One region of the Pseudomonas sp. GW822-FHT04H02 genome, then DNA from elsewhere that is predicted to be linked to it. Evidence: predicted binding sites of a transcription regulator. Region 1 holds the regulator's gene; each other region holds the start of a gene.
The links. The regulator sigma-54, encoded in region 1, starts transcription at its own class of promoters, with help from an activator protein. The targets are predictions, from matches to a motif close to ANTGGCATNNANNTTGCTNT.

Region 1 (6,932 bases):
ATTTCCCATCACAACCTGGCAGACCTGCACCTGCGCCTCAATCAGCCGGAGGAGAGCGCGGAATACCTCTGCGCCATCCATCAGCGGTTGTTGCAGACCATGCAGGACAGCCGCTTGCCCACAGCCCTGCGGGAAGCGGCCTTGCGCCAAAGCAGCAAGACCTACGTCGAACTGCTGAATTTCATCGGTGATCACGGCGAATACCCGCGCACTCATCGTTTGCTGGACAGCAACGTCGCGGGCCTGTCAGCCGACAGCCCGCAACCAGACAGCCCCTCTTACGGAGCCCATTGATATGTCCTTTACCTTGCCTGCACTGCCTTACGCCTACGACGCCCTGGAACCGCACATCGATGCGCAAACCATGGAAATCCACTACACCAAGCATCACCAGACCTACATCAACAACCTCAACGCCGCCGTCGAGGGGACCGAATGGGCAGGGTGGGAGGTGGAAAAGCTGGTAGCCAGCGTTCAGCAACTGCCGGAAAAGCTGCGTGCTGCGGTGATCAACCAGGGTGGCGGGCATGCCAACCATTCGCTGTTCTGGGCGGTGATGACACCCGCCGGTGGCGGTCATCCCCAAGGCGCCCTGGGGCAAGCCATCGAGCAGCAACTGGGTGGTTTCGAGAGCTTCAAGGAAGCGTTCACCAAGGCCGCACTCACCCGTTTCGGCAGTGGCTGGGCCTGGCTCAGCGTGACACCGGAGAAGAAACTGGTGGTGGAAAGCAGCGGTAACCAGGACAGCCCGCTGATGAACGGCAATACGCCGATCCTCGGTCTGGATGTGTGGGAGCACGCCTACTACCTGCGCTACCAGAACCGCCGCCCGGAATACATCAACGCCTTCTACAACGTCATCAACTGGCCGGAAGTCGCTCAGCGCTACCAGGCCGCGATGGCTTGATACCTTTCCATCAAAACAAGATCTAAGGCCGACTATGGGCACTGAAACACTGGCAATCAGCAGCGGGCGAATGTTTCGTTATGCCTTCGGTTCGCTGTTGCTGTTGGCGGGCACGGCGTTGCTGGTGGCTCAAGGGCTGAGCTGGCTGAACCTGGAGCCGCGCTTGCTGCGCGCCTTGCAGGGCGGTTCGATCTGCGCGCTGGGCACGGCGCTGGGGGCGGTCCCGGTGCTGGTGATCCGGCGGATGCCGGTGGCGGTGAGCGACACCCTGCTGGGCTTTGGTGCCGGAGTGATGCTGGCGGCCACGGCATTTTCGCTGATCGTCCCCGGCATCGCTGCGGCCCAGGACCTGGGCTTGTCTGCCTGGGGCTCCAGCGGTCTGATCTGCGCCGGCATCATGCTCGGGGCCTTTGGCCTGTTCCTGGTGGATCTCAAGGTCTCGGGGGGCAGCCCGGAGGTGCTGGTGGGCACGCCAGAGCATCCGGTGATTGCCCCGCGTATCTGGCTGTTCGTCTTCGCCATCATTGCCCACAACATTCCTGAAGGGATGGCGGTGGGGGTGTCGGCCGGAGGCGGCATGCCGGATGCGGACAGCCTGGCCATGGGCATTGCCCTGCAGGATGTACCGGAAGGCCTGGTGATTGCCCTGGTATTGGCGGGGGCGGGGATGTCGCGGGTCAAGGCATTCCTGATTGGTGCGGCTTCAGGTCTGGTGGAACCGGTCTTTGCCTTGCTCTGCGCCTGGCTGGTGAGCCTGGCGCAGGTATTGCTGCCCCTGGGCCTGGCCCTGGCGGCGGGGGCGATGCTGCTGGTGGTCACTCATGAAGTGATTCCGGAGTCGCGTCGCAATGGTCATGACAAGCTTGCCAGTCTTGGCCTGTGTATCGGTTTCTGCCTGATGATGGTCATGGATACGGCACTCGCCTGAGAGCCGTATGGTGAGGGGCCCGCCCGGGCCTACTCGCCTTCGTCGAAGAAGTTGTTGATCAGTGCCACCAGCGCATCCATCGCTTCCTGTTCCTGCTCGCCTTCGGTCTTCAGGTGGATCCTGGTGCCCTTGCCGGCGGCCAGCATCATCATGGCCATGATGCTTTTGCCATCGACCATGGAATCCGGGGTCCTGCCGGCGCGGATCTGGCAGGGAAACTGCCCGGCCACGCCGACGAACTTGGCCGAGGCACGGGCATGCAGGCCCAGTTTATTGATGATCTCGATTTCCAGAGCTGGCATCGCGGGGTAGATCCTTTCAGCTAAGGTCGCGGTGGCGAACCTGGACGTTCTTCAGGGATTTTTGCAGGACCTGGCCCAGGCGCTCGGTCAGGTACACGGAGCGGTGGTGCCCGCCGGTGCAGCCGATGGCGATGGTCACATAGGCGCGGTTGCTGGCGGCAAAGCGTGGCAGCCATTTGAGCAGGTAGCTGGAGATGTCCTGGAACATTTCCTCGACATCGGGTTGCGCCGCCAGATACTCGGCCACGGGCGCATCCAGGCCTGATTGGGCGCGCAACTCGGGCTTCCAATACGGGTTGGGCAGGCAGCGCACGTCGAACACCAGGTCTGCATCTACCGGCATGCCGCGCTTGAAGCCGAAGGACTCCACCAGGAACGCGGTACCGGGTTCCGGCTGGTTCAACAGTCGCAGCTTGATGGTGTCGCGCAGCTGGTAAAGGTTCAGGTTGGTGGTGTTGACCTTGAGATCGGCCAGGTCGACGATCGGCCCCAGCAGTTGGGTTTCATCGTGGATGGCTTCGGCCAGGGAGCGGTTGGCGCTGCTCAGCGGGTGGCGCCGACGGGTCTCGGAGAAGCGCTTGAGCAGGGTCTCTTCGTCGGCATCCAGGTACAGCACGTCGCACTGGATATGCCGGCTGCGCACTTCTTCCAGCAATTCGGGGAAGCGCGACAGATGACTGGGCAGGTTGCGGGCATCGATGGACACCGCCACCAGCGGTTGCGCCAGTTCGGTGTGGATCAACGCACGTTCAGCCAGTTCCGGCAGCAAGCCGGCTGGCAGGTTGTCGATGCAGTAGTAGCCGTGGTCCTCGAGAACATCGAGGGCGGTGCTTTTACCTGAGCCGGAGCGGCCGCTGACGATGATCAAACGCATGATTACTGACCGTTTTGCTCGTCCAGAACGACCTGATACAAGGCTTCGTTGCTGGTGGCACTGCGCAGCCGGTCACGGACTTCCTTGCGATCGAGCATGCTGGCGATCTGCCGGAGCAGTTCCAGGTGTGCATCGGTCGCGGCTTCCGGAACCAGCAGGACGAACAGCAGGTCGACCGGTGCGCCATCGATGGCGTCGAAATCGATCGGAGCGTCCAGGTGCATCAGCGCACTGATGGGCGACTCGCAGCCTTTGAGGCGGCAGTGGGGAATGGCGATGCCGTTGCCAAAACCGGTGGAACCGAGTTTTTCACGGGCAATCAGGCTCTCGAAGACATCCTGCATCTCCAGATCAGGCACTTCACGGCTGATCAGGTTGGCAATTTGTTCGAGGGCGCGTTTTTTACTGCCGCCCGGCACGTTCACCAGGGAACGGCCGGGGGTCAGGATGCTTTCAAGTCGGATCATGGGAGGGGAGTGTTAGCGACCCGTGCCTTGGAGAAGGTGGAGTTGCTTTTCCTTATGCTTTTTCAGTTGGCGGTCAAGCTTGTCCGTGAGCAGGTCGATTGCGGCATACATATCGTCATGTTCTGCGTTGGCAACGACCTCCCCACCGTGGATGTGCAGGGTGGCTTCGATTTTCTGCTTCAGCTTCTCGACAGCCATGGTGACCTGCACATTGGTAATCTTGTCGAAGTGCCTCTCCAGCCGGTCGAGTTTTTCGCCGATGTAGACGCGCAGGGGTTCAGTCACTTCGAGTTGGTGTCCACTGATGTTGACTTGCATACAGCTTCTCCTTCGTTGCCAGTGCATAACGCGGCAGGCTGGGTTGCCTGCCACCTAGACTACGTTTGAAAACGACACCGGGCCCTTTTCAAACACACTCTGAAACGCTGTGGCCAGCCCTGCGGCTACATCAACCGCTTACGTTCGCTGGAAGGCGCGATCCCAAGGGATTCGCGGTACTTGGCGACGGTACGACGGGCTACCTGAATGCCTTGTGCCTCCAGTAAACCAGCGATCTTGCTGTCACTCAACGGCTTTTTCTGATTTTCCGCGGCCACCAATTTTTTGATGATCGCGCGGATCGCCGTGGACGAGCATTCACCGCCTTCCGAAGTGCTGACGTGGCTGGAGAAAAAGTATTTCAGCTCATATATGCCCCGTGGGGTATGCATGAATTTTTGCGTGGTCACCCGGGAAATCGTCGATTCGTGCATGCCCACCGCCTCGGCGATATCGTGCAGAACCAGCGGCTTCATCGCTTCATCGCCATATTCGAGAAAGCCGCGCTGGTGCTCGACGATCTGGGTGGCGACCTTCATCAGGGTTTCATTGCGGCTTTGCAGGCTCTTGATGAACCAGCGGGCTTCCTGCAACTGGTTGCGCATGAAGGTGTTGTCGGCGCTGGTGTCGGCGCGGCGTACAAAACCGGCGTACTGGGCGTTGACCCGCAGGCGCGGCACGGATTCCTGGTTCAGTTCCACCAGCCAGCGTTCGTTGTCCTTGCGCACTATGACGTCCGGGACCACGTATTCGGCTTCGCTGGATTCGATCTGCGATCCGGGGCGGGGGTTGAGGCTCTGCACCAGCTCGATGACCTGGCGCAGCTCATCTTCCTTGAGCTTCATGCGCCGCATCAGCTGGCTGTAGTCGCGGCTGCCCAGGAGGTCGATGTAGTCACTGACCAGGCGCTGGGCCTCGCCCAGCCAGGGCGTTTTCGCCGGCAGCTGGCGCAGTTGCAGCAACAGGCACTCGCCCAGGTTGCGGGCGCCGATGCCCGCAGGTTCGAATTGCTGGATGCGGTGCAGGACGGCTTCTATCTCGTCCAGTTCGATGTCCAGTTCCGGATCGAAGGCTTCGAGGATCTCCTCGAGGGTTTCGTCCAGGTAGCCCTGATTGTTGATGCAGTCGATCAGGGTCACGGCAATCAGGCGGTCGGTGTCCGACATCGGCGCCAGGTTCAGTTGCCAGAGCAGGTGGCTCTGCAGGCTTTCGCCCGCCGAAGTGCGGGTGGTGAAGTCCCACTCGTCGTCATCGCTGCTGGGCAGGCTGCTGGCGCTGGTCTGGTAGACGTCTTCCCAGGCGGTGTCGACCGGCAGTTCGTTGGGGATGCGCTCGTTCCACTCACCGTCCTCGAGGTTGTCCACCGTGGGGGCGGTTTCCTGGTAGGAGGGCTCCTGGATCTCGGTATTGGGTTTGGACTCGGTGTTGTCGGCCAGGGGGTCGCTGTTGTCGAAGTCGTCGCCTTCTTCCTGGCGCTCGAGCATCGGGTTGGACTCCAGGGCTTCCTGGATTTCCTGTTGCAGGTCCAGGGTCGACAATTGGAGCAGGCGGATGGCCTGTTGCAGCTGCGGTGTCATCGTCAGCTGCTGGCCCATTCTAAGGACTAGCGATGGTTTCATGGCAGGGGCTTAACACCTTATTTGCCGGCGCACATGCGCCATCCACTACAGGGCGCCGGAGCGCCAAACATAAGCAAATTATATGCCTGAAACTGAAGTGTTTGCCTAGAGCGCTGTAACAATAAAGTTTGTAGGGTTTTATTGTTCCCGGCGCCCTGGCGTCCAGCCCAACACATCAGCCCTTACAGGCGGAACTCATGGCCCAGATAGACTTCCTTGACCAGTTCGTTGGCCAGGATGGTCTCGGAGTCGCCTTCGGCGATCAGTTGCCCGTCGTTGACGATGTAGGCGGTCTCGCAGATGTCCAGGGTTTCCCGGACGTTGTGGTCGGTAATCAGCACCCCGATGCCCTTGGCCTTGAGGTGGTGGATGATCTGCTTGATATCGCCCACCGAGATCGGGTCGACACCGGCGAAGGGTTCGTCCAGCAGGATGAACTTGGGCGCGGTGGCCAGGGCCCGGGCGATCTCCACGCGGCGCCGCTCACCACCGGACAGGCTCATGCCGAGGTTGTCGCGGATGTGGTTGATGTGGAATTCCTGCAGCAGGCTTTCCAGTTCCTGGCGACGGCCGGCCTTGTCGAGCTCCTTGCGGGTCTCGAGGATGGCCATGATGTTGTCGGCCACCGACAGCTTGCGAAAGATCGAGGCTTCCTGGGGCAGGTAGCCGATACCGGCGCGTGCGCGGCCGTGCATCGGTTGGTGGCTGACATCCAGGTCGTCGATCAGGACGCGGCCCTGATCGGCCTGGACCAGGCCGACGATCATGTAGAAGCAGGTGGTCTTGCCGGCGCCGTTGGGGCCGAGCAGGCCGACGATCTGACCGCTGTCGATGGACAGGCTGACATCACGCACGACCTGGCGGCTCTTGTAGCTCTTGGCCAGATGCTGAGCTTTCAGAGTTGCCATTACTGGGCCTTTTGCTCGTCGGTTTTCTTTTTCGGCTGGATGACCATGTCGATCCGCGGACGCGGCGCGGTAACCGAGCTGCCATTGGCGCGACCGGCGTTGGCAACCTGCTTGACGGTGTCGTAGACGATCTTCTCGCCTTCGGTGGTATTACCGTCGTTGATGACCTTGGCCTTGTCGATCAGCACGATGCGGTTCTGCTGGGCATGGTACTGGATGGTCACGGCGTAGGCCTGGACCGGTTTCGGGTCGGTCTGCTTCTGCAGTTGCTCGAAGTAGGCGAGGTTGCCCACCGAGGTCACCACGTCGATTTCACCGGTCTTGGACCGGGTGATGGTCACGGTGTTACCGGTGATCTTCATCGAGCCCTGGGTGATGATGACATCGCCCTTGTAGGTGGCCACGCCGTTCTTGTCGTCCAGCTGGGCGTCGTCGGCCTGGATGCGGATCGGCTGTTGGCTATCGTTCGGCAGAGCCCAGGCGCTCACGCTTCCCAGTGCTGCGCCCAGACTGAGCAAAATAGGGAGGGTTTTAACGAGCCTCATACTGTCCTCTTACGTTCGATAGCAGGTTCATCCTGCCGTCTTTCAAATACGCTTTCATTCCCTT
Region 2 (6,932 bases), on a different contig from region 1:
GCAGCACGGAGTCGACCATGGACATTACGCGCTCAACTTCGCCGCCGAAGTCGGCGTGGCCCGGGGTGTCCACGATGTTGATGTGGTAGCCGTTCCAGTTGATGGCGGTGTTTTTCGCCAGGATGGTAATGCCGCGCTCTTTTTCCTGGTCGTTGGAGTCCATCACGCGCTCGTCGTTGAGCTCGTTGCGTTCCAGGGTGCCGGATTGACGCAGGAGTTTGTCTACCAGGGTGGTCTTACCATGGTCAACGTGGGCAATGATGGCGATGTTGCGTAGATTTTCGATCACTTGTGTATCTCGATCAGAGGATTCGGTGTGCTGACAAATGCTGGCAGCGATTAACAATAGATTCAGGCCTGGCCGTTACAGCTGGACGGCGGCGTCGGGGGGCCGGTGACGCAAGCCACAGGCGAACATCCCCGGGCACTTAGCTCGGTCTATAAACGCGCACATTGGCATGTCCCTCACTGAGCAGATGGTGAGCATGCAGGCGACTCATGACGCCTTTGTCGCAATACAGCAGGTACTGGCGCGTAGGGTCCAGTTCCTTGAAGCGGGCGTTCAATGCATAGAACGGCAGCGCTTTTACTTCGATGCCTGCGAGCTCCAGCGGCTGGTCTTCCTCGGCATCCGGATGACGGATGTCGATGACGATCTGACCGGCCAGCGCCTCACTGACTTCTTCAATCTGTACATCCTGGCCCAACTCGTCGATCACCCGATCGATCGGCACCAGTTTGGCCCGCTCGATCGCACGCTCGAGCACCGCCATATCGAATTCTTTCTCTTCATGCTCGACGCGATGGCGCTTGGCATGGGTCTTGGGGTTCACCGAGATGACCCCGCAGTACTCCGGCATGTGCTTGGCGAAGTCGGCGGTGCCGATCTCCACGGCCAGGTCGATGATGTCCTGCTTGTGGCTGGCGATCAGGGGGCGCAGTACCAGTTTCTCGGTCACGCAGTCGATCACCGACAGGTTCGGCAGGGTCTGGCTGGACACCTGGGAAATCGCCTCGCCGGTCACCAGCGCATCGATGTGCAGGCGGTCGGCGATGCTCGACGCGGCACGCAACATCATACGCTTCAAAATGACGCCCATATGACTGTTGTCGACTTTGCCGAGGATTTCCCCGAGCACTTCCTCGAACGGCACGCTGACGAACAGCACGCGCTGGGAGCTGCCGTACTTCTTCCATATATAGTGCGCGACTTCCATCACGCCCAGTTCATGGGCACGCCCGCCCAGGTTGAAGAAGCAGAAATGCCCCATCAGGCCGCGGCGCATGATCTGGTAGGCCGCCACCGTGGAATCGAAACCGCCGGACATCAGGACCAGGGTCTGTTCCAGGGCGCCCAGCGGGTAGCCGCCGATGCCGTTGTGCTGGCTGTGGATCACGAACAACCGTTGGTCGCGAATTTCCATCCGCACTTCGATTTCAGGCTCTTTCAGGGAAATTCCGGCGGCGCCGCACTGCCGACGCAGTTGGCTGCCGACGTATTTTTCCACGTCCATGGAGCTGAATTCATGCTTGCCGGCACGCTTGCAGCGCACGGCAAAAACCTTCCCCGGGAGGGCTTCGCCAAAGTGCTGCTTGCACTTGGCGACGATGTCGTCGAAGTCGCCCAGAGGGTACTCGTCGACCTGCAGGAAATGCGCGATGCCGGGCATGCAGCTCAGGCGCTCGGTCATGTCCTTCAGGGCCTTGGGCTCGCTGACGGCGGTTTCCAGCTCGAGGTTGTCCCACACACCATTGACCACCACGGCCGGGTCCAGGTCGCGGAGCACGGCACGGATGTTCTTCGCCAACTGACGGATGAAACGCGTCCGAACCGGGCGGCTCTTGATGGTGATTTCCGGGAAAACTTTAACGATTAGTTTCATGAAAACAGCGCGCGCTGGGCCAGCCGAAAAAGGGGGGCGCGGATTATAGCGGAAATTGCTCAAGGTTTAACCAGTTTATGTGCAGAAGGTTTTCGATGCACCAAAACGGGTCATTTATTGGCAAAGACGCTACATTGCAGTGCGCCGAATGCCGGCATTCAACCCAATACGTCGCAGAAAGCGTGATTTTGGGGCAGAAAACCCATCTCGGGGCACTGGCATGCAATTTGCTCCCTTGTGAGGCAGGTTGCCATGGCAGAGTATTCGCGCCGGCATCACCCACATTCTAAGGGCACTCCAACACCAAGCCCGAAGCCACCCGGAGGACACTATGTCGAAGTCGGTTCAACTCATCAAAGATCATGACGTCAAATGGATTGATCTGCGCTTCACTGACACCAAGGGCACTCAACATCACGTGACCATGCCGGCTCGTGATGCGCTGGATGAAGACTTCTTCGAAGCTGGCAAGATGTTCGACGGCTCCTCCATCGCTGGCTGGAAAGGCATCGAAGCCTCCGACATGATCCTGATGCCGGACGACGAAACCGCCGTACTGGACCCGTTCACCGAAGAACCGACCCTGATCCTGGTGTGCGACATCATCGAGCCTTCGAGCATGCAGGGTTACGATCGTGACCCACGTGCCATCGCCAAGCGCGCCGAAGAGCACCTGAAAGCCACCGGTATCGGCGACACCGTATTCGCCGGCCCAGAGCCAGAGTTCTTCATCTTCGACCAGGTGAAATTCAAGTCCGACATCTCCGGCTCCATGTTCAAGATCTACTCCGAACAAGGTTCGTGGATGTCCGACCAGGACATCGAAGGCGGTAACAAGGGCCACCGTCCAGGCGTCAAGGGCGGCTACTTCCCGGTTCCACCGTTCGACCACGACCACGAAATCCGTACCTCCATGTGCAACGCACTGGAAGAAATGGGCCTGACCGTCGAAGTTCACCACCACGAAGTGGCGACTGCCGGCCAGAACGAAATCGGCGTCAAGTTCAACACCCTGGTGAAGAAGGCCGACGAAACCCAGACCCTGAAGTACGTGGTGCACAACGTGGCTGACGCCTACGGCCGCACTGCCACCTTCATGCCCAAGCCTCTGTACGGCGACAACGGCTCGGGCATGCACGTCCACATGTCGATCTGGAAAGACGGCAAGAACACCTTCGCAGGTGAAGGCTATGCCGGCCTGTCCGATACCGCCCTGTACTTCATCGGCGGCATCATCAAGCACGGTAAGGCCCTGAACGGCTTCACCAACCCGGCGACCAACTCCTACAAGCGTCTGGTGCCAGGCTTCGAAGCCCCGGTCATGCTGGCCTACTCGGCGCGCAACCGCTCCGCTTCGATCCGTATTCCTTACGTGTCGAGCCCTAAGGCCCGCCGTATCGAAGCCCGTTTCCCGGACCCGGCTGCCAACCCGTACCTGGCCTTCGCTGCCCTGCTGATGGCCGGCCTGGACGGCATCCAGAACAAGATCCACCCTGGCGACGCTGCTGACAAAAACCTGTACGACCTGCCGCCTGAAGAGGCCAAAGAGATCCCACAAGTTTGCGGCAGCCTGAAGGAAGCCCTGGAAGAGCTGGACAAAGGTCGTGCGTTCCTGACCAAAGGCGGCGTTTTCAGCGACGACTTCATCGACGCCTACATCGCCCTGAAAAGCGAAGAAGAAATCAAGGTACGTACCTTCGTACACCCACTGGAATACGAGCTGTACTACAGCTGCTGATCCGGTAGCGCCGGCGCAAGCCGCGTGATCAAGAGGCCTCCTTCGGGAGGCCTTTTTTTATGCCCGCGCATTTGCCCTGCCCGGGGTGGTTGCGTGCATCATGGGCGCCGTCTCCCCATCAGCAGCCGAGCCCGCCCATGACTTCACGCCTCAACCTGTGCCTCGCCCTGACTTGCAGCCTGTTCGCCACCGCCGCCTGCGCCAGTGACGCCCCGCCCGCCCTCGCCCCGCTGCTGCAGAGCATCGGCGAACGCCTGGCGATTGCCGATCAGGTGGCCCTGAGCAAATGGGACAGCCACAAGGCCGTGGAAGACCGCCCGCGGGAACAACAGGTGATCGCCGGGGCAACCGCCCAGGCCGCAACCTATCACTTGAGCGAAGAAACGGTTGGGCAGTTCTTCGCCGCCCAGATCGAAGCCAACAAGCTGGTGCAATACGCCCGACTCTCGGCCTGGCACTTGCAAGGCCGGGCACCGGACACTCCGCGCCAGGACCTGGCCGGGCAGATCCGCCCCCAACTTGATCAGTTACAAAAACGCCTGCTGCAGCAACTGGCCGACTTCAGCCCGCAGCGCACCGACCGCCAATGCCCGCAATGGCTGGCCCGGGCCAATCAGGCCAGCAGCAGCGACCCACTGCGACGACTGGCGATGGTTCGTGCCACGGCAGAGTTATGTGTGTTCAAAGGTTAACGGCGCCTGCGCCACGCGCAGCAGCGCCCTATGCTGGAGCCTTTCAGGCACCCGCCAGGATCAGCGAGATGCACCTCGTCATTGCTTGCCTGCTGTGGATCAGCGCATTGCCAGCCGGCGCGCAGATCTACCAGTACACCGACTCGGCCGGTAATCGCGCCTATAGCGACCAGCCGCCGGGAACCTCGTACCGGCAGATTGAAACGCCCGCGCCGAATCGCCTCCCCAGCCCGACCACACCGGCGCCACATACGCCGGCAGCACAACCTGCCAGCACCCTTCTGGCCTACGAACGGCTGCAACTGAGCGGCGTACCGGAGCACGGTGCCTTGCGCGCCAACAACGGCAGTTTCAGCGTGCAGGTGGAGTTGCAGCCCAGCCTGCGGCCCGGCCACCGTCTGCGCCTGCTGCTGGATGGCCAGCCCTATGGCCAGGCCGGCCAGGGGCCCGAGCTGCAGCTGGTGAATATCGACCGTGGCCAGCACCGGTTGGCGGTGCAGGTGCTGGCTGGCGACAAGGTCCTGCAACAGAGCCCGGCCATCAGCTTCACTCTGCTGCGGGCCCGCCGCCCCTGAGCCTCAACCGTGCACCACGCCACTGGCCAGCAGAGCGGCGATGGTCGGGTCATCCAGGCCCAGCCCCTGCAATACCGCCCGGGTGTCCTGCCCCAGGCTCGGCGGCGCCGTACGGTAGCTGGCCGGCGTGCGTGACAACTTCACCGGCGAACCTATGCCCCGGTAGCCATCGAGTTCCACCAGCAGCCCGCGATGCCGGGTGTGGGGATGAGCCACCACCTGGTCGACGGTGGCGATCGAACCACAAGGCACCCCCTGGCCGATCAGCCGCGGGGCCAGCAACGCGCCGTCGTGCGCCGACAGGTAATGCTCCAGTTGCTGCTTCAAGGCCTCGCGGTTGACCGAGCGCTTGCCGTTGTCGGTAAAGCGCGGGTCCTCCAGCAACGCGCCGGCCCCCAGTTCCTGGCACAGCCGAGCGAACTGGCGGTCGTTGCCCACCGCCAGGAAAATCGGCTCGCCAGCGGTGCGGTAGCTGTCGTAGGGAGCAATGTTGGGATGGGCGTTGCCCGTGCGTTTGGGCGTCTTGCCGGCGGCGAAGTAGTTCGGCAGGTGCGGGTGCAACAGAGACACGCCGCAGTCGTACAGGGAGATGTCCAGTGACTGCCCGAGGCCGCTGCGCTGGCGCTCGTTGAGGGCCAGGAGAATCCCCGCCAGGGCATTCAGGCCGGTGACCATATCGACAATCGGCAGGCCGATGCGCAACGGCCCGCCGTCGCCTTCGCCGTTGACGCTCATCAGCCCGGCCATGGCCTGGATCACCGCGTCGTAACCCGGTAGCCCGCCCAGCGGGCCATCGGCGCCAAAGCCGGAAATCCCGCAGTGGATCAACGCCGGAAAACGCTGGCTCAGCACCTCCTGGTAACCGATGCCCCAACGCTGCAGGGTGCCCGGCTTGAAGTTCTCGATCAGCACGTCGGCGCCTTCCAGCAACTGCATCAGCAGTTCCAGGCCTTCAGGGCGCGACAGGTCGACGGCGATCCCCTGCTTGTTACGGTTGATGCCGCGAAAATACGCCGCGTCATCACCTTCGAAAGGCGGCCCCCAGCCCCGGGTCTCATCACCGCTCAAAGGTTCCAGCTTGATCACGTCGGCGCCGTGGTCGGCCAGGGCCTGGGAGCAGTAGGGGCCGCCCAGCACACGGCTGAGATCGATGATTTTCACGCCCGCCAGGGCGCCTTGGGCAAACGTCATGGATGTACTCCGGCAGATCGGACAAGGACGGCCATTCAGGCCGGCAGCAATTGCATGGCCTGGGCCTGGGACAGCGGGCTTTCATTGGCCAGGCGCACCAGCAGCTCGGCATCGATCACCGGCTCAAGGCCCAACGGATCGCGCGGCAACACCTTGTGCACCAGCACCAGGTGAGCCAGGGCCAGGCGCCGATGGTCCGCACCCTGGCGCGCGGCCTCCCAGGCCATGAAGATGGCGCTGGCCAGGTGATAGAGAACGCTGCCCACCTGCCGCACCTGCTCGTCCCGGCGCTGCTGCGCCACGGCATGGAAGCCGGTCACGGTGCGCAACAGGGCCGAATCGAACAGCCGGCGGCTCGCCGGTGGCAAATCGGCCTCGGCCAGCAGCCCGGCCAGATAGCCCTGCAACGGCTCCAGCGCCTGCTCCCGAGTCACCGCCCGGGCAATGTCCAGGGCGACGATGTTGCTGGTGCCCTCCCAGATCGACCCCAGGTGCGCATCGCGCACCAGCCGGGCATCGCTCCACTCCTCGATATAGCCAACCCCGCCGCGCACTTCCATGGCATCGCCGGTCACCCGGCGGGCATCACGGCAGGCGCGGAACTTGATCAGCGGCGTAAGGATCCGCACGCACTTGCGCGCCGTCTCATCGCCGCCATCGGCCCGGGGCAGCAAGCTGGCGATCTGCATGAACATCGAGCGCGCCTGTTCGGTGGGCAGCATCATTTTCAGCAACTGGCGCTGCATCAGAGGCATTTCGATCAGGTGCTTGCCGAAGGCCCGGCGCTGGCGGGCGATGTACAACGCCTCGCTCAGCCCCCGGCGCATCAGCCCCGCCGCGCGCACGCCATTGG
Region 3 (6,932 bases), on a different contig from region 1:
GGCTCCAGCGACCTGAGCAAGGAATCCGAGTCGGCCCTGACCACCCTGGCCAAGGCGCTCAAGGAGCGTCCGACCCTGCGCCTGGAAATCGAAGGTACCAGCGCCCAGAGCAGTGACGGCCCGCTGATCGCCGAACAGCGGCTGGAGCGCGAATACCAGTACAACTACTACAAGATCCTCCAGCGCCGCGGTGACAAGGTCCCCGCCCAGGCGTCCCTGCTGCAGGTTCCCGAGGGCGAAAAAGCCCCTCTGCTGGAAGGCATCTACCGCACCCGCCTGAAACAGCAGCCGCCGGCGGAATGGACCCAGCTCAGCCGCGACGAACGCAGCGCCAAGCTGCGTGAAGGTTTGATCAAGTTCTGGAGCAGCAGCGACGTGCTGTTGCGACAACTGGGTCAGGAGCGCGCCAGCAGCATCAAGGACTTCCTGGTGGACAAGGGCCAACTGGCCGACGACCGGGTCTACTTCATCGATGCCAACCTGGGCCAGGCCGAAAGCGATGGCCGGGTCGTCACCCCGCTGCACCTGGACAGCGAATAAACCTCTCGCGCCGGGCTCCACCCAGCCCGGCCGGTCTCTCCTGCAGCGCCTGCCTGGCGCCCACAATAGAACAGGCCCCGACACTCAGTGCCGGGGCCTGTAATGATCACGTCCTTGTGATCTTCCGCATGAACCCTTTTGAGAAGCGGCAGACGTATCACTCGGCTCGTCTACCGCACCCTCTCCCTGTCCAGGCGAGAAGCGTGAGTGTTACTCGGCTTTCAGGCCGTCAGCGGAAACTGCCTTGACGCCTTTGATTTTCTTGGTGATGGCCACGGCGGTAGCTTTCTGAGCCTCGGTTACCGCAACAGTGGACGACAGCGAAACAACGCCCTTGTTGGTTTCAACCTTGATGTCGGTGCCAGGAATGCCTTTCTCGGTTACCAGATCGCTTTTCACTTTGGTGGTGATCCAGGTATCGGAGGTGGCCTCTTTGGCCTTGGTCACTTCACCGGCAGCCACCACCATGGGCGACTGGGTGTTTTGAGTGGTCTGCGCAAATGCTGCGTTAGCCATGGTCAGGGTCAGAGCGGTAGCAGTTGCGGCAGCGATAGCGAACTTCTTCATACGAGTAACTCCTGTTCTTTAAGAAAGCCTGCGCCGTGTCCTGGCAACAGGGTTATGAGGGATGTTGCAGGTGCTGTGCCAAGTCTGGGAGACTATAAATATTCATAAAAATCAATAAGTTATAAAATCTTTAATAATTCGGCATCATGCAAAATGCATGACTGCCCGCCAATCTGCATGCAAGTTGCGGCTTTTTCAGCGCGGCCTGGCCAATCGTGAAAAGCCTCCTCAAGCCCCCTCCGCACCACAGCCTTTGGGCGCATAGTCGGCCTCCACAGTGGTGGTGCATGTCCATCCTGAAGTCGCCGAACGGGTCAGGGTCAGGGTCTTGTTCAGCACCGGCCCCGGCGCATTGAGCAGGGTGCAGCCAATGCTTCCTTCACCGGTGGCCGCCGTCCCGCCGGCACTCATCCGGCAGTTGGCGGTCTGGGCCGTGCCCCCGGCCAGGGCCAGGGTCGGATCGGTCCCCTGGTTCAGCAGATCCTCGACGTTGACCTTCAGGGCCGACGCCTCGGCCAGGGCGGCAATCACCTTGGCCCGCGCCTGGTACTTGGCATACATCGGCATCGCCACGGTGGCGAGGATGCCGATGATGGCTACCACCACCAGCAATTCGATCAGGGTAAAACCGGATTGATGTTTCATGGGTTGCCTCCTGGCATGGACGAATGTTGCATGAGCACAAAGGCGTGAAGCACAGCCTGTGCCAGGGGATAACCCACGGATTACGTGGCCTGCAGGCGCGATAGCCCATGGCCTTGAGCGCAAGGAGTCGCACAAACTGACAAATTTCGTCAGCCCCTGCCCCTCTCCGGCAGCGCCTCGCCAGCTAGGCTTGGACAGGTGCATGGCGACCCGACAGTCGGCTCGCGCCCCCACCAAGGAACGTCCGGGGGTCAGGGTGATCTATCACCCGTTCGAACACAGCAGGGCGCTTGCGCCTCCCTATCCACCCTTGCACCAAGGATCGAACCATGGCGGTAAAAGCACCCGCGACCAGTGTCTATCTCTGGCACGGCACCGACAGCCAGGGCCGCCCCCTCACCGGAGAACTCAGCGCCGCGACCCCGGCCCTGATCAGGGCGCAATTGCGCAGACAGGGCATCACCCCAACCCGAATCCGACGCAAACCCAAGGGCTGGCTGCGCCTGCATCAGCGAGTAGGGGCACGGGACATTGCCCTGCTCACCCGGCAGTTGGCCACGCTGATGCAGGCCGGGGTGCCGCTGCTGCAATCCTTCGACATCATTGCCGAAAGTTTCGAGCATCCGCAGATGCGCCAACTGCTGGCCAGCCTCAAGCGCGACATCGAGGCCGGCTCCAGCCTGGCCACGGCATTGCGCAGACAACCGCGCCACTTCGACCCGCTGTACTGCAATCTGGTGGACGCCGGCGAGCAGGCCGGCGCCCTGGATACCCTGCTGGAGAGAGTCGCAACCTACAAGGAAAAGAGCGAGAACCTGAAGGCGCGGCTGAAGAAGGCCATGGTCTATCCCTTGGCGGTGATCGGCGTGGCGGTCGTGGTCAGCAGCATCCTGCTGCTCAAGGTGGTCCCCCAGTTCCAGAGCCTGTTCGCCGGTTTCAATGCCGAGCTGCCACTGCTCACCCGGTGGGTCATCGCTCTGTCACATTTCATCCAGCAGCAGGGGGCGCTGCTGCTGGCCGCCGGTGTGCTGGGCGGGCTTGCGGCGCGCCTGGCCTATCAGCGCTCCCCGAGCTTGCGTGACCGCCTGGATGTCGGCCTTTTGCACATGCCCCTGGCCGGGCCACTGCTGCACAAATCCGCGGTGGCCCGCTACGCACGGACCCTGGCCACCACCTTCGCCGCCGGCGTTCCCCTGGTGCAGGCCCTGGATTCAGTGGCCGGAGCCAGCGGCAACCCGGTCTTCAGGCAAGCGGTGCAACGGATCCGCCAGCAGGTCGCCGCCGGCATGCAATTGAACTTTGCCATGCGCGCCAGCGGCGTCTTCCCGACCATGGCGATCCAGATGACCGCCATCGGCGAAGAGTCCGGAACCCTGGATCATCTGCTGGAAAAAGTCGCGATCCATTACGAGGTCGAGGTGGACAACCTGGTGGACAGCCTGACCAGCCTCATGGAGCCGTTGATCATGGTGGTCCTGGGGGGTATCGTCGGCGCCCTGGTGGTTGCCATGTACCTGCCTATCTTCCAACTCGGTACAGCGATCTGAACATGCCCCTGACTGACGCCCTCACTCTCTACCCCATGGCCTTCGTGGCTGCGGCCCTGGTATTGGGCCTGATCGTCGGCAGCTTTCTCAACGTGCTGGTGTGGCGCCTGCCGAAAATGCTCGAACGCGACTGGCGAGCCCAGGCCCGCGACGTGCTGGGGCTGGAGCCGGAACCTGTGGCTGCGCCCTATAACCTGATGCTGCCGCACTCCCAGTGCCCGCACTGTGCGCAGCCGATCCGCCCCTGGGAAAACATTCCGCTGCTCAGTTACCTGTGGCTACGTGGCCGCTGCGCCCACTGCAACAGCTCCATCAGCCCGCGCTACCCGTTGACCGAACTGGCCTGCGGGCTGATCTCGGGTTTTATCGCCTGGCACTTCGGCTTCGGCTGGGCGGCCGGGCTGATGCTGATCCTCAGTTGGGGGCTGCTGGCAATGAGCCTGATCGACGCCGATCACCAGCTGCTGCCGGATGTGCTGGTGCTGCCACTGTTGTGGCTGGGGCTGATCGCCAACAGCTTCGGCCTGCTGATCAGCCTGGAGGATGCGCTGTGGGGGACGGTGATCGGCTACCTGTTCCTGTGGTCGGTGTTCTGGCTGTTCAAGCTGCTGACCGGCAAGGAGGGCATGGGCCACGGTGATTTCAAGCTGCTGGCCCTGTTCGGGGCCTGGGGCGGCTGGCAGATCCTGCCTCTGACCCTGCTGCTGTCATCCCTGTTGGGGGCGATTCTCGGCACGATCCTGCTGCGCCTGCGCCGGGAAAAGACTTCGACGCCAATCCCCTTTGGACCCTTTCTGGCCATTGCCGGCTGGATTGCCTTGCTCTGGGGTGGTCAAATAACCGACTTCTATCTGCAGTTTGTCGGTTTCCAATGACTCGCTCCATAAACACACCCTGGACCCTCGGCCTGACCGGCGGCATCGGCAGCGGCAAAAGTGCCGCTGCCCAGCACTTCATCGACCTGGGGGTGCATGTGATCGATGCCGATCATGCCGCCCGCTGGGTGGTGGAGCCCGGCCGCCCGGCCCTGGAACAGATTGCCCGGCACTTTGGCCAAGGCGTGCTGCAGGCCGACGGCCAACTGGATCGCGCGGCTCTGCGCAAGCTGATCTTCGAGGTGCCCGAACAGCGTCGCTGGCTGGAAGCCCTGCTGCACCCGCTGATCGCCGAGGAAATTGTCAGCCACCTGGCCCGCGCCGAATCGCCCTACGCAATCCTGGTGTCGCCGCTGCTGATCGAATCCGGCCAGTCGCGGATGACCCAGCGGATTCTGGTGATCGACGTGCCCCAGCAACTGCAGATCGAGCGTACCCTGCAGCGCGACCAGATCAGCGAACAGCAGGTCCAGGCGATTCTCCAGGCCCAGGCCAGCCGTGAGGAACGCCTGCGCCATGCCGATGACGTACTGGTCAACGACCGCGACCACGCCTGGTTGCGCAGCGAGGTCGAGCGCCTGCATCACTTTTACCTAACTTTGCGTGGAGGCCAGTCATGAGCCAACCCCTGACCGTCGAATGCCCAACCTGTGGCGCCCCTGTGGAATGGACCGCGGCCAACATCAACCGGCCCTTCTGTTCCGATCGCTGCAAGCTGATCGACCTGGGCGCCTGGGCTGCCGAGGAGCACAAGATTCCGGTGAGCCCGGATGCCGAGGACGAGCTGTTCTCCGAAGAGCTGCCCCCTCGCGCTCACTGAGTGCTCACCCCGGCGCCGGTCAGGGCCGCATGAAGCTGTAGTCCTGATCGTCGTCGAGGTTTTCCGCTAGAAACTGCAGCTCGTCTGCCAGGTCCTCGATGCTGCGCACACTCTTGCTTTGCTGCACCACCGCACTGAGCAGGGCGCGCAGGCTCAACCCCGGTTCAAAACCTTCCTGCTGAGCATTGTGCAGACTGTCGCGCACTTCCTGCCGGGCCCACTGGTAGACACTCATGACCGCACTCCTGAGATTTTTGCCGAGCATGCAGCTCGGCAAAACACCGTGGATTGATATGGATCAAGGGCGCGGATCCTCGTCTTTCCAAGGAGCCGACAGGTAGCGGGTGCGGTTGAAGGTTTCCAGCCATTCCGGGCAGAACACCACCAGGGCACTGATCACCATGCCGTTGATAAAGGCTTCCGGGAAGATGATCAGCCATAGGTAGCCGACAAAATCTTCCAGCCATTCGGGCATGGCAAAGCGTTCGTCGAACCACAGCAGGCCCAGGCCGCAGAGCAGGCATAACAATGCCGAGAGTGCCGCGGCAAAGAACCCCGAGCAGAAGATATAGACGAAGGGATTGCGCGGCTGGGCCCGTTCCACGAGCCAGGCGCAGGCCTCGGTGACCGCCACCGGCAGCAGGATCAGCAAGGCTCCATTGACCCCCAGCGCCGCCAGGTCCTGCCGGCCCAGGGCCAGCAGGCCCAACTGTGCGATCAAGCCGCCAACTATCGCCAGCGGCCAGTCCAGCAGCAGGGTTACTGCGGTCATGCCGATGAAGTGGTAGGAGACCCCCGTGTCGAAATCCCGGCGCACCAGCCACAGCAGAAACAAGGCGAACACCGTGCCAAACAGCAAGTGCTGGCGCCGGCTGTCGGTAAACAGCTCGACCCAGGGCGCCCGCAGTACCGCCCAGATCAGTACTGGCACATACAGCAGCCAGCCGCCAATCAGGCTTTGCGGCGACAGCAGCGCCGCGCTGATCATGGCTGGGCCCGCTCCAGCGCCGCAGCTAATTGCGCGGCCGTGGCGAACGCCTGCCGGGCGACCAGTTGCCCATCCTGCAGCTGCAGCCACAGCACCTGATCCTCGGCGGCGGGATAGCGTGGTGCCACGCGCCCATCGCGATCGAGCATCACTCGGTAGGGGTAATCCTTCATGGCCGGCACCGCAAACAGTTTGGCGATCACTGTCGGCATGCGCTGGATATCGGCGACAAACACCCCGTGGCGCTCCTGCAGGTAGCCCTTGGGTTTGTCCTTGAGCGCCGCGTTCACCACTTTGGCGGCGTCCATGCTGCGTGCCACCAACAGGATCCGCGCCTGGGAATCGAGGCTGTAGGGCTGGTCGAATTGATCCAGCAAGGTCCAGGGCGCCAGGCGCTCTCCTATTTCCAGGGCCTGGGCCCACAACGGCAACAGGGCCAGCAACAGCATTGACCAGCGCTTCACTGCGCACTCCTTATCGAATGGTTGGACGGCAAACAGTCTACACCGCCCTTGGGCAGGCTCCAGCGAGGTTGCCGGCAACGCCTGCGGAGGTTTTTGCACGGCCGTGGTTTTTAAGGTCATATTTGAGCGCTAAGCTTGGGGGTATGGATGACTCAGATTTTTTGCGCCTGCTTACCATCCAGGCCGAACAAGCCAACGCGTTCCTGTCCAATGCCCGCAAATGGGAGCGTGAGCGTTGGGTCTGCCAGCGCCTGCTGCAAGGCCTGAACATTCCCTACCGCAACGACGAGTTCACCGCCGCCGGGCAAGAGCCCCCCGATGTGCTGTTTCGCGAGGCCAGCTTCGAAGTGTTCTTCGTCCTCGACGAAGGCCGCAGGCTCAACGATGAATGGCGCGACGAACTGCAGCGCCGGCGCAGCGCGTTCTCCCTGAGCCAACTGGTGCGCCGCGAAGCCAAGCCCAAGCGCATCCCGGCCAGCGAACTGT
Region 4 (6,932 bases), on a different contig from region 1:
TCCAGCTGTTTGTTGGCAGCGTAGAGACCGCTAAGGCCGATATTGAAAGACATATTCCACTCCTTGTGCCGGTTAGTCGGCTCTAGATACCAATGGTTTGTACTTTGGACAGGGCAATCGGGCTGCTCATGCCGGCGAGGTTCAACATCAACTCGCCGCCGGTTTGGCTGATGGTCACGCTATTGACCGTGGCCGGCAGGTAGGTGATCAGATCAGTGCCCTTGCCATCGATGGTGGTGCTGGCCTTGAAGGTGTAGTTGCCCGGATCCGCCTTGGTGCCGTCAGTCTTGGTGCCATCCCAGACAAAGCTGGCGTTGCCGGCCTTCTGGCTGCCCATGTCGATGGTCTTGACGGTATTGCCGTCCTTGTCGGTGACGGTCACGGTGACCGAGTTCACGCTGGATGGCACGGTGACCGAGCCGGTCATGCTCTTGCTGGTGTCGACCTGGGTAGTGCCGGTCTGCACGATGACCGAGCGCCCCACCAGGGACGAAGCCTGCAAGGCCTGGGAAGACTTGTAGTTACCCGTGATCGCATTCACCGAGGAGTTGAGGGTGGTGATGCCTTCCAGGGTGGAGAACTGCGCCAACTGCGCAACGAACGCACTGTTGTCCTGCGGATCCAGCGGGTTCTGGTTGTTCAGCTGGGTTACCAGCAGCTTGAGGAATGCGTCCTTGCCCAGGCTCTGTTTGCCGGTGGCGCTGTTGGTCGCCGCGGCCAGGCCGTCGGCGCTGGTATTGCTCGTCGTTTTCGACGAATTCGCCAGGATATCCTTGAGGGATGGGGCGTTGGTGGTATCAGTAACGCTCATGGTCTTCGCCCCTTATCACTGACCCAGGGTCAGGACCTTCTGCATCATGGTTTTGGCGGTGTTCATCATTTCAGCGTTGGTCTGGAACGAACGGCTGGCAGAAATCATGTCGGCCATTTCTTCCACCACGTTGACGTTGGGGTAGTAGACATAACCCTTGGCATCAGCGGCGGGATGGTTCGGCTCGTAACGAGCTTCGAGGTTGCTCTGGTCTTCGACCACACCCAGTACCTGCACGCCCTGGCCGGCAGCGTCCTGGTTCTGGAACAGCGAGTCGCTGCCGCCGCTTTGCGCACCCTGGAACATGGTGGCAAACACCGGGTGACGAGCGCGGTAGGTCTGGTCGATGCTCGACGAGACGCTCTCGGCGTTGGCGATGTTACTGGCGACGGTGTTCAGACGGGTGGTCTGGGCGCTCATGCCACTACCGGCAATATTGAAAACACTGGCGAGGGACATGGATTACTCTCCGCGCAGGGCTGCTACCAGCCCTTTGAATTTGCTGTTGAGCAGCGTGAAGCTGGCCTGGAAATCCACCGAGTTCTGCGCGTAGCTCGATTGCTCCAGCTGGGCGTCCACGGTGTTCTGGTCGATCGAAGGTTGCATCGGGGTGCGATACAGCAGCGACTCATCACCACTGCTCAAGCCCTGGGCTTCGATATGCCGGTTGTTGGTCATGTTCAACGCGAAGGTACCGTTCTGGGCCTTCTGATTCTGCTCGGCAAGCACGGCAGAGAAGTCCAGGTCCCGAGCCTTGTAGTTCGGGGTATCGGCGTTGGCGATGTTGTTGGCCAGAACTTCGGCACGCTTGGCGCGAAAGCCAAGGGCCTGTTCGTGGATACCGAGCGCTTTATCGAAGCTGATGCTCATGGCGGAAACCTTTGGGTGACCTGATTTTTCGTAACTCGGATATAGCAAGCTGCGTGCCAAGTCATCAAACCCCGTATTTCAAGGGTTTGCCGGCGACGGCAAGGCGGCAATGCCAGAAAAGCGGCAATGGATTTCCGCGAAACACCGGCAAAGCGGCAACCACTCTGCCGCTTTCAGCCGGCGCGCCAGATAATTGCAGGCACAAAAAAGGAGGCCCAATGGCCTCCTTTTTCGGTACGACGATCTGCTGGCTACTTGGCCTGGTAGATGATGCCCGGACTGCATTGCACCATCTGATAATGATCCGGCAGCCCATTGAGGGCTTCGGAAGCCCCCAGGAACAGGTAGCCGCCAGGCTTCAGGGTGCTATGAATGCGCATCAGGATGTCCTTCTTGACCTCCGCCGAGAAGTAGATCAACACATTGCGACAGAACACGATGTCGAACTTGCCGAGACTGGCGTAGCTGTCCAGCAGGTTGAACGAGCGGAACTCCACACGGCTCTTGATCGGCGCCTTGACCACCCAGCGCCCCGGCCCCTTGGGGTCGAAGTAGCGCTGCAGGCGCTCGGCCGACAGGCCACGCCCAATTGCCAGGCTGTCATATTCACCGGTCTTGCAGTTGTTGAGCATGGTCCCGGACAGATCAGTGGCAACGATCTGCACCCCCATCTTCAACTGCCCCATGTTGCTACGCTCGAACTCATCGATGGACATCGACAGCGAGTAGGGCTCCTGCCCCGACGAACAGGCCGCCGACCAGATGCGCAAGCGTTGGTTGGGGCTGGCCTTGATGGCTTCGGGAAGCACCTTGTTCTTCAACACCTCGAATGGGTAGGTGTCGCGAAACCACAAGGTTTCGTTGGTCGTCATGGCATCCACGACCATCTCGCGCAAACCACTGCGGGGCTGGGTCTGAATCCGCTGGACCAGCTCACCCAAGGTTTTTATCCCTTGCTGCTCCATCAGTTTGTTGAGACGGCTCGAGACTAGATATTGCTTATTTTCCCCGAGCAAAATACCACAGGCTTTTTCCAGGAAGACCCGGAACTGTTCAAAATCCAAATTACCCGTAGACAATGCTGCCGCCTCTTAAATCTTATGTCCGCCAGGGCGAGTGCCCTTAGCTGTGATCTGCTGCTTTGATCCGGTCGACTACCCGGGATGCCAGGTCATCAGGGCGGAACTTGGCAAGGAAGTCATCGGCACCGACCTTCTTCACCATCGCCTGATTGAACACCCCTGACAACGAAGTATGCAGGATGATATGCAGCTTTTGCATGCGTGGATCATTACGTATCTCGGCCGTGAGGGTGTAACCGTCCATTTCGGGCATCTCGATGTCGGAAATCATCATGAGGAATTCCTCTTCCGGCTTCTTGCCCTCGTCCACCAGTTTGCGCAAGTAATCCAGCGCTTGCCGGCCATCATTCAATGCCACTACCTCGACACCTACGGTTTGCAGGCAACGGGTGACCTGTTTGCGTGCCACCGACGAGTCATCGACGGTCAGCACCCGCAGGGAAACAGCCTTGTGCTGGGTTTCGACATCCACCACTCCTGCCGAGATCGCCTCCGAGGTCGGCGCGACTTCCGCCAGGATCTTCTCCACGTCGATGATTTCCACCAACTGGTTGTCCACCCGAGTGACCGCCGTCAGGTAGTGATCGCGTCCGGTCCCCTTGGGCGGCGGATGGATCTCTTCCCAGTTCATGTTGACGATGCGCTCCACCGAGCGCACCAGGAAACCCTGGGTCTTGGTGTTGTACTCAGTGATGATGACGAACGGATTGCTCTGGTCCTGCAGGCCACCAGAACCCGTAGCCATTGCCAGATCCAGGATCGGAATGGTTGCCCCTCGTATATTCGCGACACCGCACACCACAGGACTGGATTTGGGCATCAGGGTCAGCTTAGGGCATTGCAGCACCTCGCGAACCTTGAATACGTTGATCCCGTAGAGCTGCCCACCGTCCAGACGGAACAGCAACAACTCTAGTCGATTCTGCCCAACCAATTGCGTGCGCTGGTTCACCGAATCCATTACACCAGCCATGCCCAGACTCCCCAAAGCTTTAAGATCCGACGCACGCTCATTGCTAAACGGCACGGCGCTTGCTTTTTAACTGTTATGAACGCCAAAACGACATTTTTCCGACGCCTGACATCCCGCTACCGCACTTTGCTGTGCGGGCTGTCGGCTCTGTGCATTTTAAACCCCGGCAACCCTGCCGTTGCTGATTCGGTCACCCTGCCTGATCTTCTTATCGGCGTCACTCAAGGGTTTCTTGAATTCACGGTAGAAGACTACCTGGCCACCAGTCAAACGGAAGGTCGCTATGAAATCCAGGTCAACCAGCTGGACCCGCGCATGCGCATGCCCAATTGCGACAAGGAATTGACAGCCAACCTGGAAAGCCCGGCCCAACCGCTGGGGCGGGTCACCGTCAAAGTGCGCTGCGAAGGCGCCTCGCCATGGACGGTATTCGTGCCGGCGCAGGTCAAGCTGTTTCGCGAGGTGGTCACCACTGCACGCCCGCTCAAGCGCGCCGGCATCATCGAACCGGAAGACGTGGTGCTGCGCGAACGGGACATCAGCCAGAACAATCAGGGCTACCTCACCTCAGTGGACCAAGCCATTGGTCAGAAACTTGTCCGACCAATGGTCGCCGACCAGCTCGTTACCCTGGCCCATCTGGAGCAGGCGGAAGTCGTGCGCAAGGGCGATCAAGTGGTGATATCGGCACGCAGCGGCACGTTGAATGTACGGATGCCGGGCGAGGCGCTGTCCAACGGCGGCATGAGCGAACAGATCCGGGTCAAGAATCTCAATTCGCAACGAGTGATCAAGGCCCGCATCACGGCGCCAGGGCAAGTGGAAGTGGCCATGTAGATAGCTGGCGCTCAAGCCGTGCGTTCCCTAAACTGTGGCCGATAAAGGGTCGCAGATACCTGACCTGGTTTGTCGACAATCGAGCCTAAAGTTTTTCAGGGTATGGCCGAAAACATGGCAAGCGTCCAAATACCCAGAGGTTTACTTCATCATGGTCATCGACTTCAGCCGTTTAAACAGCTCCCCTTCACTGACAGGCAGTACGCGTACCAGCACCAGCAAGGAAACCGGTGATGCCGGCAAATCCACGCCGCTGACAACCGCCGCCGAGACCAGCAAAAGCGGGGAATCGGTACACCTGAGCAATGAGGCTCAACAGTTGCAGAAAGTCACTGACAAGCTGCGTGATCAGCCTGCCGTCGACAAAGCCCGGGTGGCCGAGTTGAAGCAAGCGATTGCCGATGGCAGCTATAAGGTCGACAGCAACCGCGTAGCCAGCAAACTGCTTAACTTCGAAGCCCAGCGCTAGCCCCAGGCTTGCGCCAGGCTTTTGGACGCTTAATCCCCAAGGCCAGCCATGCACGACACCAACCTACTGCAATTGATCAACGATGACCTTGCTCCAGCGCAACACTTGCTGGAGCTGCTACGCGCCGAGTCTATTGCCCTCCACGGCCGCGACATGCCGCTGCTGGAAGACATCCTGGCGCAGAAGCAAGCCTTGGTCATTTTGCTGGAACAGCATGGCCGTAAGCGCACGCAAATTCTTGCCAGCCTGAACCTGCCGACCAACCGCGAGGGGCTCGAGCAACTGGCCAGCCACTCCAGCCTGGGCGCGCAATTGCTCGAACAGAGCAATGTCCTGACCCAATTGCTTGCCGAGTGCCAAGCTGCCAACGAGCTCAATGGTCGCTCGATCCAGATCCAACAGGCCACCACCGCCAACCAGCTGAAAATCCTCAATGGTGGCGAACCTCCTGCCCTATACGACGCCCGCGGCTCTACCTCAATGCTTGCGAAGCCACGCCCACTCAGTCAGGCTTAAACCCAAAAAATGAGCGCGCGCTACCAAGCCGTGAAACATGCTGGCAAAATGCTGGCTCCTGCGTGTAGTTGTATTTTGTCTGGAGATTGATGAACCGTGTTCAACGCCTCAAATGCGGAAGATACTCCGCAGCCACCCAAGGTGCTCACCACTGCGTTGGAGATATCTTCCAACCTGCGGTTGCTGCAAGAGAGCCATGACCCGCTGATCATCACTTTCCACGAGCGTAGCCAGCGCTTCCAAAGCTATCTGGTGGAAGTGGACCGCGATAGCAACATGATCGCCCTCGACGAAATGATCCCCCGCGACGGTGAACGCTTCCTGCTCGCAGGCGAACCGTTTCGCGTTGAAGGCTTTCATGAAGGCGTACGTATCGCCTGGGAAAGCAACGGCTTGCCCACCCTCGACGAATCCAACGGCGGCCGCTGCTACCGCACCACCCTGCCGGACGAAGTGGTCTACCACCAGCGCCGCAACGCCTTTCGTGCCGCCCTGAAGCTGGCACAACTGGTAGACATCGAACTGAGCGGCGAGAAACTCAAATCGCCCCTCAGCGGCAAGCTGCTGGACATTTCCGCCACCGGCTGCAAATTGCGTTTCGACGGCGATATTTCCTCACGCCTGCAACTGGGCCAGGTTTACGAGCGCTTTATCGCCGCCCTGCCCTTCGGCAGCATGACGGCCCCGGTGGAACTGCGTTACCTGCACCACGAAGAACGCATCGACACCACCTTTGCCGGCGTACGCTTCCACAACATGAGCGGCCTGGTACAGCGCCAGGTCGAACGCTTCGTCTATCAACTGCAGCGTGAAGCGCGGCGCTTCGATAAAGACGACATCTGATTCAAAGGCATCAATGAAAACGGGCAGTGCCTTGCGGCAACTGCCCGTTTTTTTTTGCGCCTAAGGCCTGGCCCCGCTGAGGTGTTCCCGGGCGCACTCCTCGGCAGGCGGTTCGTCCGCAGCCTGCGGAGTATCCGGTACAGACTCATCAGGCGCAGCTTCCGGCGCGGGCGCGCTCTGCATCTGGTCCTGAACCACCTGTTCGTCAACCCGCGGGTCCAGAGCCGCCACCAACGGTGAACTGGACATGCTGTCCGGCATCGCCACGTGATGCAGTGGCGCATCGTCGACCTGATGCAGATTGGTCACGGCCTTCGGCCGAATCCGCCAGACCAGCACCAGTGCAAAGAAACTGAAGAAGGCGTAGAGCATTTGGCTACCGAACAACTTCATCAGCACCCCTGCCGCCAAAGGACCAATACTCGCACCCACGCCATAGGTCACCAGCAGCATCGCCGTCAGCGAGACCCGTCGATCCCCTTCCACATGGTCATTGGAGAACGCCACCGCCAGTGGATAGAGACAGAACTG

Region 2: glnA (glutamate--ammonia ligase) is a predicted target of sigma-54. The motif match lies at 2,098-2,117, and genes of this name have one in related genera.
Region 3: AC1RMG_RS32035 (pilin) is a predicted target of sigma-54. The motif match lies at 1,799-1,818, and genes of this name have one in related genera.
Region 4: flgB (flagellar basal body rod protein FlgB) is a predicted target of sigma-54. The motif match lies at 1,723-1,742, and genes of this name have one in related genera.

The regions. Positions count from the first base shown of each region.
Region 1 covers NZ_JBXAMM010000002.1:211,049-217,980, forward strand. The annotation lists gene AC1RMG_RS07620 (DUF2753 family protein) at 1-294, shown strand, start outside; gene AC1RMG_RS07625 (superoxide dismutase) at 296-907, shown strand; gene AC1RMG_RS07630 (ZIP family metal transporter) at 942-1,835, shown strand; gene AC1RMG_RS07635 (HPr family phosphocarrier protein) at 1,865-2,137, opposite strand; gene rapZ (RNase adapter RapZ) at 2,154-3,011, opposite strand; gene ptsN (PTS IIA-like nitrogen regulatory protein PtsN) at 3,014-3,478, opposite strand; gene hpf (ribosome hibernation-promoting factor, HPF/YfiA family) at 3,491-3,796, opposite strand; gene AC1RMG_RS07655 (RNA polymerase factor sigma-54) at 3,922-5,415, opposite strand; gene lptB (LPS export ABC transporter ATP-binding protein) at 5,598-6,323, opposite strand; gene lptA (lipopolysaccharide transport periplasmic protein LptA) at 6,323-6,868, opposite strand; gene lptC (LPS export ABC transporter periplasmic protein LptC) at 6,855-6,932, opposite strand, start outside.
Region 2 covers NZ_JBXAMM010000006.1:21,034-27,965, reverse strand. The annotation lists gene typA (translational GTPase TypA) at 1-289, opposite strand, end outside; gene thiI (tRNA uracil 4-sulfurtransferase ThiI) at 429-1,883, opposite strand; gene glnA (glutamate--ammonia ligase) at 2,215-3,621, shown strand; gene AC1RMG_RS24815 (chorismate mutase) at 3,759-4,313, shown strand; gene AC1RMG_RS24810 (DUF4124 domain-containing protein) at 4,382-4,888, shown strand; gene AC1RMG_RS24805 (CaiB/BaiF CoA transferase family protein) at 4,892-6,079, opposite strand; gene AC1RMG_RS24800 (acyl-CoA dehydrogenase family protein) at 6,115-6,932, opposite strand, start outside.
Region 3 covers NZ_JBXAMM010000011.1:18,462-25,393, reverse strand. The annotation lists gene AC1RMG_RS32045 (DUF748 domain-containing protein) at 1-540, shown strand, start outside; gene AC1RMG_RS32040 (BON domain-containing protein) at 751-1,107, opposite strand; gene AC1RMG_RS32035 (pilin) at 1,336-1,752, opposite strand; gene AC1RMG_RS32030 (type II secretion system F family protein) at 2,082-3,299, shown strand; gene AC1RMG_RS32025 (prepilin peptidase) at 3,302-4,174, shown strand; gene coaE (dephospho-CoA kinase) at 4,171-4,794, shown strand; gene yacG (DNA gyrase inhibitor YacG) at 4,791-4,994, shown strand; gene AC1RMG_RS32010 (hypothetical protein) at 5,014-5,229, opposite strand; gene AC1RMG_RS32005 (energy-coupling factor ABC transporter permease) at 5,293-5,982, opposite strand; gene AC1RMG_RS32000 (hypothetical protein) at 5,979-6,446, opposite strand; gene AC1RMG_RS31995 (DUF1780 domain-containing protein) at 6,590-6,932, shown strand, end outside.
Region 4 covers NZ_JBXAMM010000003.1:379,900-386,831, forward strand. The annotation lists gene flgE (flagellar hook protein FlgE) at 1-53, opposite strand, end outside; gene flgD (flagellar hook assembly protein FlgD) at 83-811, opposite strand; gene flgC (flagellar basal body rod protein FlgC) at 827-1,270, opposite strand; gene flgB (flagellar basal body rod protein FlgB) at 1,274-1,681, opposite strand; gene cheR (protein-glutamate O-methyltransferase CheR) at 1,933-2,760, opposite strand; gene AC1RMG_RS14010 (chemotaxis protein CheV) at 2,804-3,736, opposite strand; gene flgA (flagellar basal body P-ring formation chaperone FlgA) at 3,812-4,573, shown strand; gene flgM (flagellar biosynthesis anti-sigma factor FlgM) at 4,725-5,042, shown strand; gene AC1RMG_RS14025 (flagella synthesis protein FlgN) at 5,091-5,558, shown strand; gene AC1RMG_RS14030 (flagellar brake protein) at 5,655-6,401, shown strand; gene AC1RMG_RS14035 (MFS transporter) at 6,462-6,932, opposite strand, start outside.